Regions from separate parts of the Pseudomonas sp. AC242 genome, predicted to be linked through region 3. Evidence: predicted binding sites of a transcription regulator. Region 3 holds the regulator's gene; each other region holds the start of a gene.

Region 1 (3,207 bases), 3.3 Mb from region 3:
CGGTTCTCGACGATGTCGAGACGGCCGATACCGTGGGCACCACCGATTTTGTTCAGTGTCGCCAGCACGGTGGCCGGAGTCATTTCGACGCCGTCCAGTGCAACGATGTCGCCGTTGCGGTAGGTCAGTTCCAGGTATTGCGCTTTGTCAGGAGCGTTCTCCGGGGAGACGGTCCATTTCCACATGTCTTCTTCGTGCTCGGTCCAGGTGTCTTCCAGCACGCCGCCTTCATAGGAGATGTGCAGCAGGTTGGCGTCCATCGAGTACGGAGACTTCTTCTTGCCGTGACGCTCGATCGGGATCGCGTGCTTCTCGGCGTAGTCCATCAGCTTCTCGCGGGACAGCAGGTCCCACTCACGCCAAGGGGCAATCACTTTAACGCCAGGCTTGAGTGCGTAGGCACCCAGTTCGAAACGCACCTGGTCGTTGCCTTTACCGGTAGCGCCATGGGAAATGGCGTCAGCGCCGGTTTCGTTGGCGATTTCGATCAGACGCTTGGCGATCAGCGGACGTGCGATGGAAGTACCCAGCAGGTACTCGCCTTCGTAAACGGTGTTGGCGCGGAACATCGGGAACACGAAATCACGCACGAATTCTTCGCGCAGATCGTCGATGTAGATTTCTTTGACGCCCATGGCCTGAGCCTTGGCGCGGGCCGGCTCGACCTCTTCGCCTTGACCGAGATCAGCGGTGAAGGTCACCACTTCACAGTTATAAGTATCCTGCAGCCACTTGAGGATCACCGAAGTGTCCAGGCCGCCGGAATACGCCAGAACGACCTTGTTTACGTCCGCCATGCCATCACTCCACGGGGTTCTACGGAAAGCCGAGGAGTCTACCGCTCAAACGCGATAATTTACAGAGGCGCGACAGCTTAAGACGACAAAGCGACAGAATCTGTCGACAGCGCGACGATGACCGGCGGGTCAGGAAGTCGCTGCTGTGCTGGCTGGGGTGCTCGCCTGAGGCGCTGGAGCGGTGGTTGGCGCCACGCGTGCAAGCTTCACCGCAACCCGACGGTTCTTCGCCCGGTTGGCCGCATTGGTGTTCGGAACCAATGGGTATTGTTCACCATGGAAACGTACTGTGATCTGCGATTCGGCGATGCCATTGGCCTTGAAGAAGTCGACCACTGCCAGCGCTCGGCGGCGCGACAGTTCACGGTTGGTCAGACGATTACCGCTGTTGTCGGAATGGCCATCGAGTTCGATGTGATTGACCGTCGGATCGGCCTTCATGAATTCGAGCATCACTTGCAGCTTGGCCTTGGCGGCGGCGTCCAGATCAACGCCTTCGCCGGGGAAGCCGATCTGCGATTGCTTGATCTGGTCGAAATTCTGCGGCAGCAATTTCGCTACACAGGTCTGATAGTCGTTAAACGCCTTGCTGAATTTCACCGGCAATAAACGCACTTCCGAGACACGGCCATCGCCAGACGCGCGACGCACGACCGGGCTCCGTCCGTCCAGCAGGCCGCTGATCAAACCGCCGGCCTGCGACTGCGAACTGCTGAACAGCACGTTGCCACTGCCAAGCCTCACAGAGCCGAGATTGATGTCACCACGACCCGGCTGCCAAGGCGCAGCCGCCGCCAGCAACGTCGCCGAACCGCCGCCAAGCATGGCGTTGTAGGCATTCAGACGAAATATCGCCTGCTCGCCGGCCTTGCGCACGAACTCACCCGAACCGAAATCGGTGATCGGCTGGGTCAGACGACATTCGAACTTGTCGCCGGCGACCGTCCACTCAATGTTCTCCAGACGGGTCTGGTACGTGAGCGCCATCGCGGGAAAGCTGGCAAACACACTGAGCAAGGCTAAATAACGCTGGCGCACGGGAGGCTCCATTGGCTTCTGAAACACAAAGACCGATTCACACTATGTTTACGGCATACCTACGGGATATCGGAAGGTTCCCGCAAAACTTGATAGCGAGTGCCTGCAAGAGTCTTTTCCGGTAGCATTCGCCTCAGTTTGACCCGCCTGGAATCCCCTCATGTCCGACCGCCTGACCCTGCTGCGTCCCGACGACTGGCACATTCATCTTCGCGATGGTGCCGTGTTGACCAATACCGTTGCCGATGTTGCGCGCACTTTTGGCCGCGCGATCATCATGCCCAACCTGGTACCTCCGGTGCGCAACGCCGCTGAAGCCGACGGCTATCGCCAGCGGATTCTCGCTGCCCGCCCGGCCGGCAGTCGCTTTGAGCCGCTGATGGTGCTGTACCTCACCGACCGCACCCAGCCCGAAGAAATTCGTGAAGCCAAGGCCAGTGGTTTTGTCTACGCCGCCAAGCTGTACCCGGCCGGCGCAACCACCAATTCCGACTCCGGCGTGACCAGCATCGACAAGATTCTGCCGGCGATCGAGGCCATGGCCGAAGTTGGCATGCCGCTGCTGATCCACGGTGAAGTCACCCGTGGCGACGTCGATGTGTTCGACCGCGAAAAGATTTTCATCGATGAGCACATGCGCCGCGTGGTCGAGCGTTTTCCGACGCTGAAAGTGGTGTTCGAACACATCACCACCGGCGATGCCGTGCAGTTCGTCAACGAGGCTTCGGCCAACGTTGGCGCGACCATCACCGCGCATCACCTGCTGTACAACCGCAACCACATGCTGGTGGGCGGGATTCGGCCGCACTTCTATTGCTTGCCGATCCTCAAGCGCAACACGCATCAGGAAGCCCTGCTCGATGCCGCCACCAGCGGCAGCGCCAAGTTCTTCCTCGGTACCGACTCGGCGCCGCACGCGCAGCACGCCAAGGAAGCCGCTTGCGGCTGCGCCGGCTGCTACACCGCTTACGCCGCCATCGAGATGTACGCCGAAGCCTTTGAACAGCGTAACGCGCTGGACAAGCTCGAGGCCTTCGCCAGCCTCAACGGTCCGCGTTTCTACGGCCTGCCGGCAAACACCGATCGCATCACCCTGGTCCGTGAAGAATGGACCGCCCCGACCAGCCTGCCATTCGGCGAGCTGACCGTTATCCCGCTGCGCGCCGGTGAAAAACTGCGCTGGCGCCTGCTGGAGGAACACGCGTGAGTGAAGACCATTTCGACGACGAACTGGACGGTCAAAGTGGCGGTGGCGGTTCCCGTCACCCGATGGCAGCACGCTTTCGCGGCTACCTGCCGGTTGTCGTCGACGTAGAAACCGGCGGCTTCAACTCGGCCACCGATGCGTTGCTGGAGATTGCCGCGACCACCA
Region 2 (3,207 bases), 3.0 Mb from region 3:
TTTGGCCAAAAAGTCATCGGCACCGACTTTCTTGACCATCGCCTGATTGAATACCCCCGACAACGAAGTATGCAGGATGATATGAAGCTTTTGCATGCGTGCGTCGCCGCGGATTTCCGCCGTCAGGGTGTACCCGTCCATCTCCGGCATCTCGATGTCGGAAATCATCATCAGGAACTCTTCTTCCGGCTTCTTGCCCTCATCGACCAGCTTGCGCAGGTAATCCAGCGCCTGCTTGCCGTCGTTCAGCGCCACCACTTCGACACCGATGGTCTGCAGACAACGCGTGACCTGCTTGCGCGCCACCGACGAGTCATCGACCGTCAAGACACGCAACGACAGTGCTTTGGTCTGGGTCTCGACATCGACCACGCCCACCGAAATCGCTTCCGGTGTCGGCGCAACTTCCGCCAGCACTTTCTCGACGTCGATGATTTCGACTAACTGATTGTCCACCCGAGTCACAGCGGTCAAGTAATGATCGCGACCCGTGCCCTTGGGTGGTGGATGAATCTCTTCCCAGTTCATGTTGACGATGCGCTCCACCGAGCGGACCAGGAAACCCTGGGTCTTGGTGTTGTACTCCGTGATGATCACGAACGGGTTGTTCTTGTCTTTCAACGCTCCGGAACCGGTGGCCATTGCCAGATCAAGGATCGGAATGGTCGCCCCCCGGATATTTGCCACCCCGCACACGACAGGACTGGACTTGGGCATCAACGTCAGCGACGGGCACTGCAACACTTCCCGCACCTTGAACACGTTGATTCCATAGAGCTGCTGACCGTCGAGACGGAACAACAACAGCTCCAGGCGATTCTGCCCTACCAGTTGCGTGCGCTGGTTCACCGAATCCATTACACCAGCCATGCCCAGACTCCTACACCAACGCCAAGTGTTGTTGCGACGCACATTCATTGCTAAACGGCACGGCGCTTGCTTTTTAACTCGTATGAACGCTCAAACGACATTTTTCCGACGCCTGACATCACCTCTTCGCAGAGGGCTTTGTGTCGCGTGCGCCATTTGCTGCTCTTTTGCTGGCAGCCCTGCCATTGCTGATGCGGTTACCTTGCCTGACATGCTTATCGGCGTCACTCAGGGCTTTCTTGAATTCACCGTAGAAGACTATCTGGCTACCAGTCAAACGGAAGGCCGCTATGAAATCGAAGTCAACAAGCTCGACCCGCGTATGCGCATGCCTATGTGCGACAAGGAATTGACAGCGACTCTGGAGAGCCCGGCACGTCCGTTGGGCCGGGTTACCGTGAAGGTCCGCTGTGAGGGCGCCTCGCCCTGGACCGTGTTCGTGCCCGCTCAAGTCCGCCTGTTTCGCGAGATTGTGACCACCACGCGGCCGCTGAAACGCGCAGGGATTATCGAGCCACAGGACGTGACCCTGCGAGAGCGCGACGTGAGCACGATCAACCAAGGCTTTCTGACCTCGGTAGACGAAGCGATCGGGCAGAAATTGACCCGACCAACGGTAGCCGATCAGGTCATTACCCTGGTTCATCTGGAACAGGCCGAAGTCATTCGCAAGGGCGATCAAGTGGTCATCACTGCGCGCAGCGGCACGCTCGCCGTGCGCATGCCCGGTGAAGCGCTGGCCAATGGCGGTTTGAAAGAACAGATCCGGGTGAAAAACCTCAACTCGCAACGGGTCATCAAGGCGCAAGTCACCGCGCCGGGCCAAGTGGAAGTGGCGATGTAGAAAACTGGCGCTAGCCCCGGCTGTTCCCTAAACTGTGCCGCAGCAGGACACGCGCCGGCGCATGCAAGGCTCATTGTAAATGTGCCTAAAGTTTTCCAGGGGATGGCCGAAAACATGGCAAGCGTCCAAATTCCCAGAGGTTTTTTATCATGGTCATCGATTTCAGCCGTTTGAACAGCTCCTCGTCACTTACGGGCAGTACACGTACCAGCAACGCCAAGGAAACCGCCGAAACCGGCACCTCCGCGCCGCTGAATACCCAGGCCGAAACGGCCAGTACCGCAAAAAGCGGGGAATCGGTACACCTCAGTAATGAGGCTCAACAGTTGCAGAAGGTCACTGACAAGCTGCGCGATCAACCTGCTGTCGACAAAGCCCGTGTGGCCGAGTTGAAAGCCGCGATTGCCGATGGCAGCTATAAAGTCGACAGCAACCGTGTAGCCAGCAAACTGCTCAACTTCGAAGCCCAGCGCTAGGCCTTTGCCGGCGCGAGGCTTTTGGACGCTTAATACCCAAGGCCAGCCATGCACGACACTAATTTATTGCAACTGATCAACGACGACTTTGCTCCAGCTCAACAATTGCTGGAGTTGCTGCAAACCGAATCTCTCGCGTTGCACGGTCGCGACATGCCACTGCTGGAAGAAATTCTGGCGCACAAACAGGCATTGATCATTCTGCTTGAACAGCATGGCCGCAAACGCAGCGAAATCCTCGCCAGCCTCAACCTGCCGACTGATCGTACAGGCCTTGTGCAACTGGCCAGCCAGTCGAGCATTGGCGAGCAGCTGTTGACGCAAGGCGATGCATTGACCGATCTGATCGCTCAATGCCAGGCCGCCAACGTCAAGAATGGCCAGTCCATTCAGATCCAGCAGGCCGCCACGGCCAATCAGCTGAAGATCCTCACCGGCGGTGAAGCGCCAGCGCTTTATAACGCCAGTGGCACCTTTGCCAAACCCGCCATACCGCGTCCGCTCAGCCAGGCATGAGCCGTTGATGCGCCAGCTCTATCAACCCGCGGAACATGCTGGCAAAATCGCTGGCTAGTCGTCATATTTTGTCTGGAGATTGATTAACCGTGTCCAACGCCCTCAGCGCGGATGATGCTCCGCAGCCCCCTAAGGTGCTCACCACGCCACTGGAAATCTCCAGCAACCTGCGCCAACTGCAAGAAAGCCACGATCCGCTGATCATTACCTTTCATGAGCGCAGCCAGCGCTTCCAGAGCTATCTGATCAAAGTCGACCGCGACAGCGCTTCGATCGCGCTGGACGAGATGATCCCGCGTGACGGCGAACGCTTCCTGCTGGCCGGCGAGCCGTTCAAGGTCGAAGGCTTTCATGACGGTGTGCGCATTGCCTGGGAATGCACCGGCACGTTGAATATCGAGGAATCCGACGGTGATCGCTTCTACACCGGCGAGCTACCGACCGAAGTGGTTTACCACCAGCGCCGCAATGCTTTCCGCGCCGCACTGAAACTGACTGATC
Region 3 (3,207 bases):
ACATGGGCAGCATGCATCCCGTACAGGTGATCGCGGTGACCGGCGGCAAAGGTGGCGTCGGCAAGACTAACGTGTCAGTGAACTTGTCGCTGGCGCTGGCAGAGCTTGGCCGTCGGGTCATGCTGCTGGACGCCGACCTCGGTCTGGCGAACGTTGACGTATTGTTGGGGCTGACCCCTAAGCGCACGCTGGCCGACGTCATCGAAGGCCGTTGCGAATTGCGCGACGTGCTGTTGCAAGGCCCCGGTGGCATTCGCATCGTGCCGGCGGCGTCCGGCACGCAGAGCATGGTCCACCTGAGTCCGGCGCAACACGCCGGCCTGATTCAGGCGTTCAGCGACATCGGCGACAATCTCGACGTATTGGTGATCGACACCGCTGCGGGTATTGGTGACTCGGTAGTCAGTTTCGTGCGCGCAGCCCAGGAAGTGTTGCTGGTGGTCTGCGACGAGCCGACGTCCATTACCGACGCCTACGCGCTGATCAAATTGCTCAACCGCGATTACGGCATGAACCGCTTCCGCGTCCTCGCCAACATGGCGCAGAGCCCGCAGGAAGGGCGCAACCTGTTCGCCAAGTTGACCAAGGTCACGGATCGCTTCCTTGACGTGGCCCTACAATATGTCGGCGCCGTGCCTTACGACGAAAGCGTGCGTAAAGCGGTGCAGAAGCAGCGTGCGGTGTATGAAGCCTTCCCGCGTTCCAAGTGCGCACTGGCGTTCAAGGCGATCGCGCAGAAGGTCGACACCTGGCCGCTGCCCGCCAACCCGCGTGGCCACCTTGAGTTTTTCGTCGAGCGCCTCGTGCAGCAAACGGCAGGGCCCGTGCTATGACCGCAAGCGGTATGAACTACTACAAGAAGTCGGCACGTGACGCGCAGTACGAACTGATCGAGCGTTACGCGCCACTGGTCAAACGCATTGCCTACCACTTGCTGGCGCGTTTGCCGGCGAGTGTGCAGGTCGAAGACCTGATCCAGGCCGGAATGATCGGTCTGCTCGAAGTCTCGACCAAATATGACGCCAGCAAAGGCGCCAGTTTTGAAACGTACGCGGGCATTCGAATCCGCGGCGCGATGCTCGACGAAGTGCGCAAAGGGGACTGGGCGCCACGCTCGGTTCACCGCAATACCCGTATGGTCAGTGACGCAATTCGCTCAATTGAAGCTAAAACCGGCCGTGACGCTAAAGATCACGAGGTTGCAGCCGAACTCCAATTGAGTCTCGACGATTACTACGGGATTTTGAATGACACCTTGGGCAGCCGCCTGTTCAGTTTCGACGACCTGCTGCAGGACGGCGAACACGAAGGGCTGCACGAGGATGGCGCGAGTGCTCATCTTGAGCCGTCGCGCGATCTGGAAGATGAACGTTTCCAGGCTGCGTTGGCGGACGCGATTGCCAATTTGCCGGAGCGTGAGCGACTGGTGTTGGCGCTGTACTACGACGAAGAGCTGAACCTCAAGGAAATCGGTGAAGTCCTTGGCGTCAGTGAATCGCGGGTCAGCCAGTTACACAGCCAGTGCGCGGCCCGTTTGCGGGGGCGTTTGGGGGAGTGGCGAGCGCGCTGAAGGCGGTGTGGGGACACTGCGAACGAGGCTGGTGCGGTGATGAACGGCACCGGTCTTGCTCTGTTGTGCTCCAGACAGTCTTCGAGTGCTAAGCCGATTGATTGAAGTGGCGCGTCCAGGTGCTGGGCGCGTTTAAGACTGCTTGGAGGTCGAATTGAACAAAGACATGAAAATCCTCATCGTTGATGACTTCTCAACGATGCGGCGGATCATCAAGAACCTGCTGCGTGATCTTGGGTTCACCAACACCGTCGAGGCTGACGATGGCGTGACTGCCATTCCAGTGCTCAACAGCGGCAGCATCGACTTTCTGGTAACGGACTGGAACATGCCGGGCATGACCGGTATCGACCTGCTGCGCCACGTGCGTGCCGATGAAAAGCTCAAGCACCTGCCAGTGCTGATGGTGACTGCAGAAGCCAAGCGCGAGCAGATCATTGAAGCCGCTCAGGCCGGTGTAAACGGCTACGTAGTCAAACCTTTCACGGCTCAGGCGTTGAAAGACAAAATCGAGAAGATTTTCGAACGCATCGGCTGATGAACGCGCGGGGGAGCTATGGAGCATAACGAATCTTCACAGGGCGATTTCGAGTCGACCCTGAAAAAACACGCGGTCGAACTGGTCGAAAGCCTTGAAAAAGGCAGGTTCGGCGACGCTGTGCAACTGATCCATGAGCTCAATCAGACCCGTGACCGTGGCCTGTACCAGGAAGTGGGCAAGCTCACACGTGAACTGCACAGTGCGATCGTCAACTTCCAGATCGACCCGAACATGCCGCAGGCCGAGGAAGTGTCGCAAATCACCGACGCCACCGAACGCCTGGGCTATGTGGTCAAGCTGACAGAGGCCGCGGCCAACCGCACCATGGATCTGGTGGAAAGCGCCACGCCGGTGGTCAACAGTCTGGCTGATGAAGCCCAGACCTTGAGCGCCGATTGGGGCCGCTTCATGCGTCGCGAGGTCGGGGCTGAAGAGTTCCGTGAACTGGCGCGCCGGGTCGACGGTTTTCTGTCACGCAGCAGCACGGACAACCGTGCGGTGTCGAGCAATCTCAACGACATCCTGCTGGCCCAGGATTACCAGGACCTGACCGGTCAGGTGATCAAGCGTGTGACCCAACTGGTCACCGAAGTCGAAAGCAATTTGCTCAAACTCGTGCTCATGGCCAGTCAGGTCGACCGCTTTGCGGGCATCGAACATGACCGCGCCGCGATGCTTGCAGAAAAAGATCCACAAAAACATCTCTCGCAGGGTGAAGGTCCGCAGATTCATGCCGATAAACGAGAAGACGTTGTGTCCGGTCAGGACGATGTGGACGATTTGTTATCCAGCCTCGGGTTCTAGAGTTTTGGAATTTTAGGTTTTTTGGGTTTTTAGACCTGTAGGAGCACCCCATTAATGAGCTTCGGCGCCGATGAAGAGATCCTTCAGGATTTCCTGGTTGAGGCCGGCGAGATTCTTGAGCAACTGTCCGAACAACTGGTCGAGCTGGAAAGCCGTCCGGATGACGCAGATCTGCTCAACGCAATTTTTCGCGGTTTCCACACTGTAAAAGGGGGCGCCGGCTTCCTTCAGCTCAATGAGCTGGTGGAGTGCTGTCACATCGCCGAAAACGTGTTCGACATCCTGCGCAAGG
Region 4 (3,207 bases), 5.3 Mb from region 3:
CAGTTCACCGAACAGAGCTTCCAGATCGGCTTTGGCCGGCAGCAGACCCGGCGCCGGCGGCTGACCGAGCTGGGTGCGTTTCGGGTCGACAAAGCGTGCGCCGGGCAGATGACCTTCGGTGTAGCGGGCAGCGCTGGTCAGATCCACCAGAATCAGTTCAGGGGAATCGAGGCGCGGGAGCAGGTCGCTCGGCTCGATGACGAGCGGCAAGCCAGAGAAGTCAGACATGTGAGGTCTCCAGAGCACAAAGGGGGGAATTGTAGCGCAGCCTCATCGGCCACGGCTGCTAAAGCTGTGCAGGGCTTTTTCGATGCACTGCGCGGTTTTGCCAAAGGCCTGCACGGTGATGTCGGCGAACGGCCCGCCGCCCTGATCGGCGACGACGATCATGATCACCCGCCCGTTGTTGACCAGTGAACGCAGGAACAGATGCTCGCCGCGAAACAGCGTGCGCAGGCTCGCTGGCAGCAGGGCGGAGAATTGCGCATCGTTCTCTGGAGTGATGCGTACCTGCGCCTGTTGCGCAAGCAGCCGTTGCAGGACCTTGCTCTGACCGACGACAAAATTCAGCGCCGCCGCTTCTTTCGGCAGCCCGGCGGTTTGATGCACGCGCAGATTGGACTGCGTGCGGTCGGCCATCAGGATCATTACGCGGCGCATGCCGCTGGCGACCAATGCGTCGCGAGCGGCGACCGTCAGGCTCATGGCATTGGTGAAGCGGCTCGGTTCTGCGAGCAGTTCGGCGCATTGCTTGCGCCACTGGCCCAGGTCTTCAGCGGTGGGCGCGGCGGCCGGCAACATGCCGGCCGGCAAACGACGGGTGCCCCACGGCCACAGCAACGAAACCGCCGGGTGCCACAAGTCCGGCATCGCATGATGACGCGCGCTGTTGGCGGCTTGCTGGTGCAACTGTTGTTGCACCTCGTCCATGGAAATCTGCAGATACAGGCTGGTCAGGTACTGCCAGCGTTCGCTGTGCGGACTGTCCCAGGCCTGTTGCGCCGACAGTGCCAGACCGTTGGCCAGCAGCACGGTGTTGGCCGGCTGATTGAGCCAGCGGCGCAGGGTCGGATCATCGTCGAGGCGGTTTTGCTGGCGCAGCGGATGTTCGCTGTCACGGGCGATGCGCAGGACTTTGACCAGTTCGCGCTGTTCGCTGAGCAGCAGTTTATAGCCTTGCTGCACCCAGATCGGTAGGTGCCAGACTTGCACCAGCGCCTCGGCGATTTTCAGCAGGCGCACGCCGAACAATTGCTTCTCGACCACGCGCGCCGATTCGCCCTTGTGGATAACCCGCAGTTCCCATTCTTCAAGCAATTGCGGATAGGTCAGCGCCAACGGCCACAGCGGCGACAGAAACAGCAGGCTGCCCCAATGAATGTCCTGCCACAGCCGCGCCAGGCGACTGGCGAAAAAACCGTTGGCCTGTTGCGTCGCGTGCTGGCTGATCATCTGCAATTGGCGCAGGGCCTTGGGGATTTGCATCTGCGGTTCAGCGGGCAGGCGCGCCAGTAGTTCTTCGGTCCGTGCCAGGCCCAGACGATTGATCGCCACCTCGAGATTTTCCGCTGGTGTGGCCATGGTGCCGTGGGTGTGACGATTCGCCTCACGGATGATGCTCAAGGCCAGTGCCGGGCTGTCCTGCATCAGGTCGGCGATGTCGCGCAGCGAGCTGCGATTGTCACGGATCGCGCGGCAGACTTTGTCGTGAGCCTCTTGCGGCACGGGCAGTCGCACGCCATCGAGCAACTTTACCCAGCCGTCGAGCGTGGTCGGTTTTGCGTGTGGGACGTTCGTTTCATTAGCCATGTCTGGACGGGATCTTCACTGACTGTAGACGCGCCCGGCATGGGCTAAATTGGCTTTTCGCCTGAACTGGCTATAGTCTGGCGCAGTTTTGCCGATAAGTAGAAGAAGAGATTTTTTAACTTCCGAATATGACCTTGAACCCGACTTAAGTAAGTACTTTCTACCTATGGCTAAAATTATCGGCATCATCGTCGTATTCGCGAGCGTGCTCGGCGGATACGTGCTCTCCCACGGCAAGATTGCCGCCCTGATCCAGCCCTTTGAGGTGTTGATCATCGGTGGTGCGGCACTGGGTGCATTCCTCCAGGCCAACCCCGGCTACATGACGATGCACGTGCTCAAGAAATCCCTGAGCATGTTCAGTTCGCGCTTCAGCCACACGTTCTATCTGGAAGTGCTCGGGCTGATCTACGAGATCCTCAACAAGAGCCGCCGCGAAGGCATGATGGCCATCGAAGGCGACATCGAAGACGCCGCTGCGAGCCCGATCTTCGCCAAGTACCCGGCGGTGCTCAAAGACGAGCGCATGACCGCGTTCATTTGCGATTACCTGCGCATCATGTCGTCCGGCAACATGGCCCCGCACGAGCTGGAAGGCTTGTTCGACATGGAACTGTACAGCCTCAAGGAAGACCTTGAGCATCCATCCCACGCGGTGAACGGCATCGCCGACGCCATGCCGGGTTTCGGTATCGTCGCGGCGGTACTCGGTATCGTGGTGACCATGGCCTCGCTGGGTGAAGGTGACCAGAAGTCCATCGGTCTGCACGTCGGTGCGGCATTGGTTGGTACCTTCTTCGGTATTCTCGCGGCCTACGGTTTCTTCGGCCCGCTGGCGCACTCCCTGGCGCACGATGCCAAGGAAGAGCTGAACGTCTACGAAGCCATCAAGGCCTCGCTGGTGGCTTCGGCTTCCGGCATGCCGCCATCGCTGGCGGTCGAGTTTGGTCGCAAGGTGCTGTACCCGGCCCACCGTCCAAGCTTTGCCGAGCTGGAACAAGCCGTTCGCGGTCGCTAAGAAATGGAAAATAATCAGCCGATTATCATCAAGCGCGTCAAGCGCATAGCCGGCGGGCATCACGGCGGGGCGTGGAAAATCGCCTTCGCCGACTTCGCCACGGCGATGATGGCGTTCTTCCTGGTGTTGTGGCTGCTGTCCACCGCCACACCGGAGCAGAAGATCGCCATCGCCGGTTACTTCAAAGACCCGGTCGGCTTCTCCGAAAGCGGCACGCCTTACATCATCGACCTGGGCGGCACGCCGACCCTGGCCCCGGAAAACACCCTCAACCCGGAAGTGAAGTCGCAACCGCAGCCTGACAAGGTCACGGTCGACACCGAGCAGGTTGAAGGCATGGCCGAGCAGGTCGAGAAGGAACGTCTGGAGCTGCTCCTGCA

What was found. The regulator FliA, encoded in region 3, starts transcription of late flagellar genes. The targets are predictions, from matches to a motif close to CTAAAGTTTNNNNNNNNNNNGCCGNTAA.
Region 1: ACZZ0A_RS19415 (flagellar protein MotY) is a predicted target of FliA. The motif match lies at 1,902-1,929, and genes of this name have one in related genera.
Region 2: flgM (flagellar biosynthesis anti-sigma factor FlgM) is a predicted target of FliA. The motif match lies at 1,800-1,827, and genes of this name have one in related genera.
Region 4: motA (flagellar motor stator protein MotA) is a predicted target of FliA. The motif match lies at 1,880-1,907, and genes of this name have one in related genera.

What each region holds. Positions count from the first base shown of each region.
Region 1 is NZ_OZ409873.1:4,333,083-4,336,289, forward strand. Features, by position in the region: gene ACZZ0A_RS19410 (argininosuccinate synthase) at 1-797, opposite strand, end outside; gene ACZZ0A_RS19415 (flagellar protein MotY) at 927-1,835, opposite strand; gene pyrC (dihydroorotase) at 1,996-3,042, shown strand; gene rnt (ribonuclease T) at 3,039-3,207, shown strand, end outside.
Region 2 is NZ_OZ409873.1:4,020,619-4,023,825, forward strand. Features, by position in the region: gene ACZZ0A_RS18030 (chemotaxis protein CheV) at 1-870, opposite strand, end outside; gene flgA (flagellar basal body P-ring formation chaperone FlgA) at 953-1,714, shown strand; gene flgM (flagellar biosynthesis anti-sigma factor FlgM) at 1,864-2,190, shown strand; gene ACZZ0A_RS18045 (flagella synthesis protein FlgN) at 2,239-2,706, shown strand; gene ACZZ0A_RS18050 (flagellar brake protein) at 2,796-3,207, shown strand, end outside.
Region 3 is NZ_OZ409873.1:1,031,154-1,034,360, forward strand. Features, by position in the region: gene fleN (flagellar synthesis regulator FleN) at 3-833, shown strand; gene fliA (RNA polymerase sigma factor FliA) at 830-1,570, shown strand; gene ACZZ0A_RS04690 (chemotaxis response regulator CheY) at 1,737-2,108, shown strand; gene ACZZ0A_RS04695 (protein phosphatase CheZ) at 2,127-2,915, shown strand; gene ACZZ0A_RS04700 (chemotaxis protein CheA) at 2,970-3,207, shown strand, end outside.
Region 4 is NZ_OZ409873.1:6,295,628-6,298,834, forward strand. Features, by position in the region: gene rhdA (thiosulfate sulfurtransferase) at 1-228, opposite strand, end outside; gene ACZZ0A_RS28335 (HDOD domain-containing protein) at 271-1,809, opposite strand; gene motA (flagellar motor stator protein MotA) at 1,976-2,827, shown strand; gene motB (flagellar motor protein MotB) at 2,831-3,207, shown strand, end outside.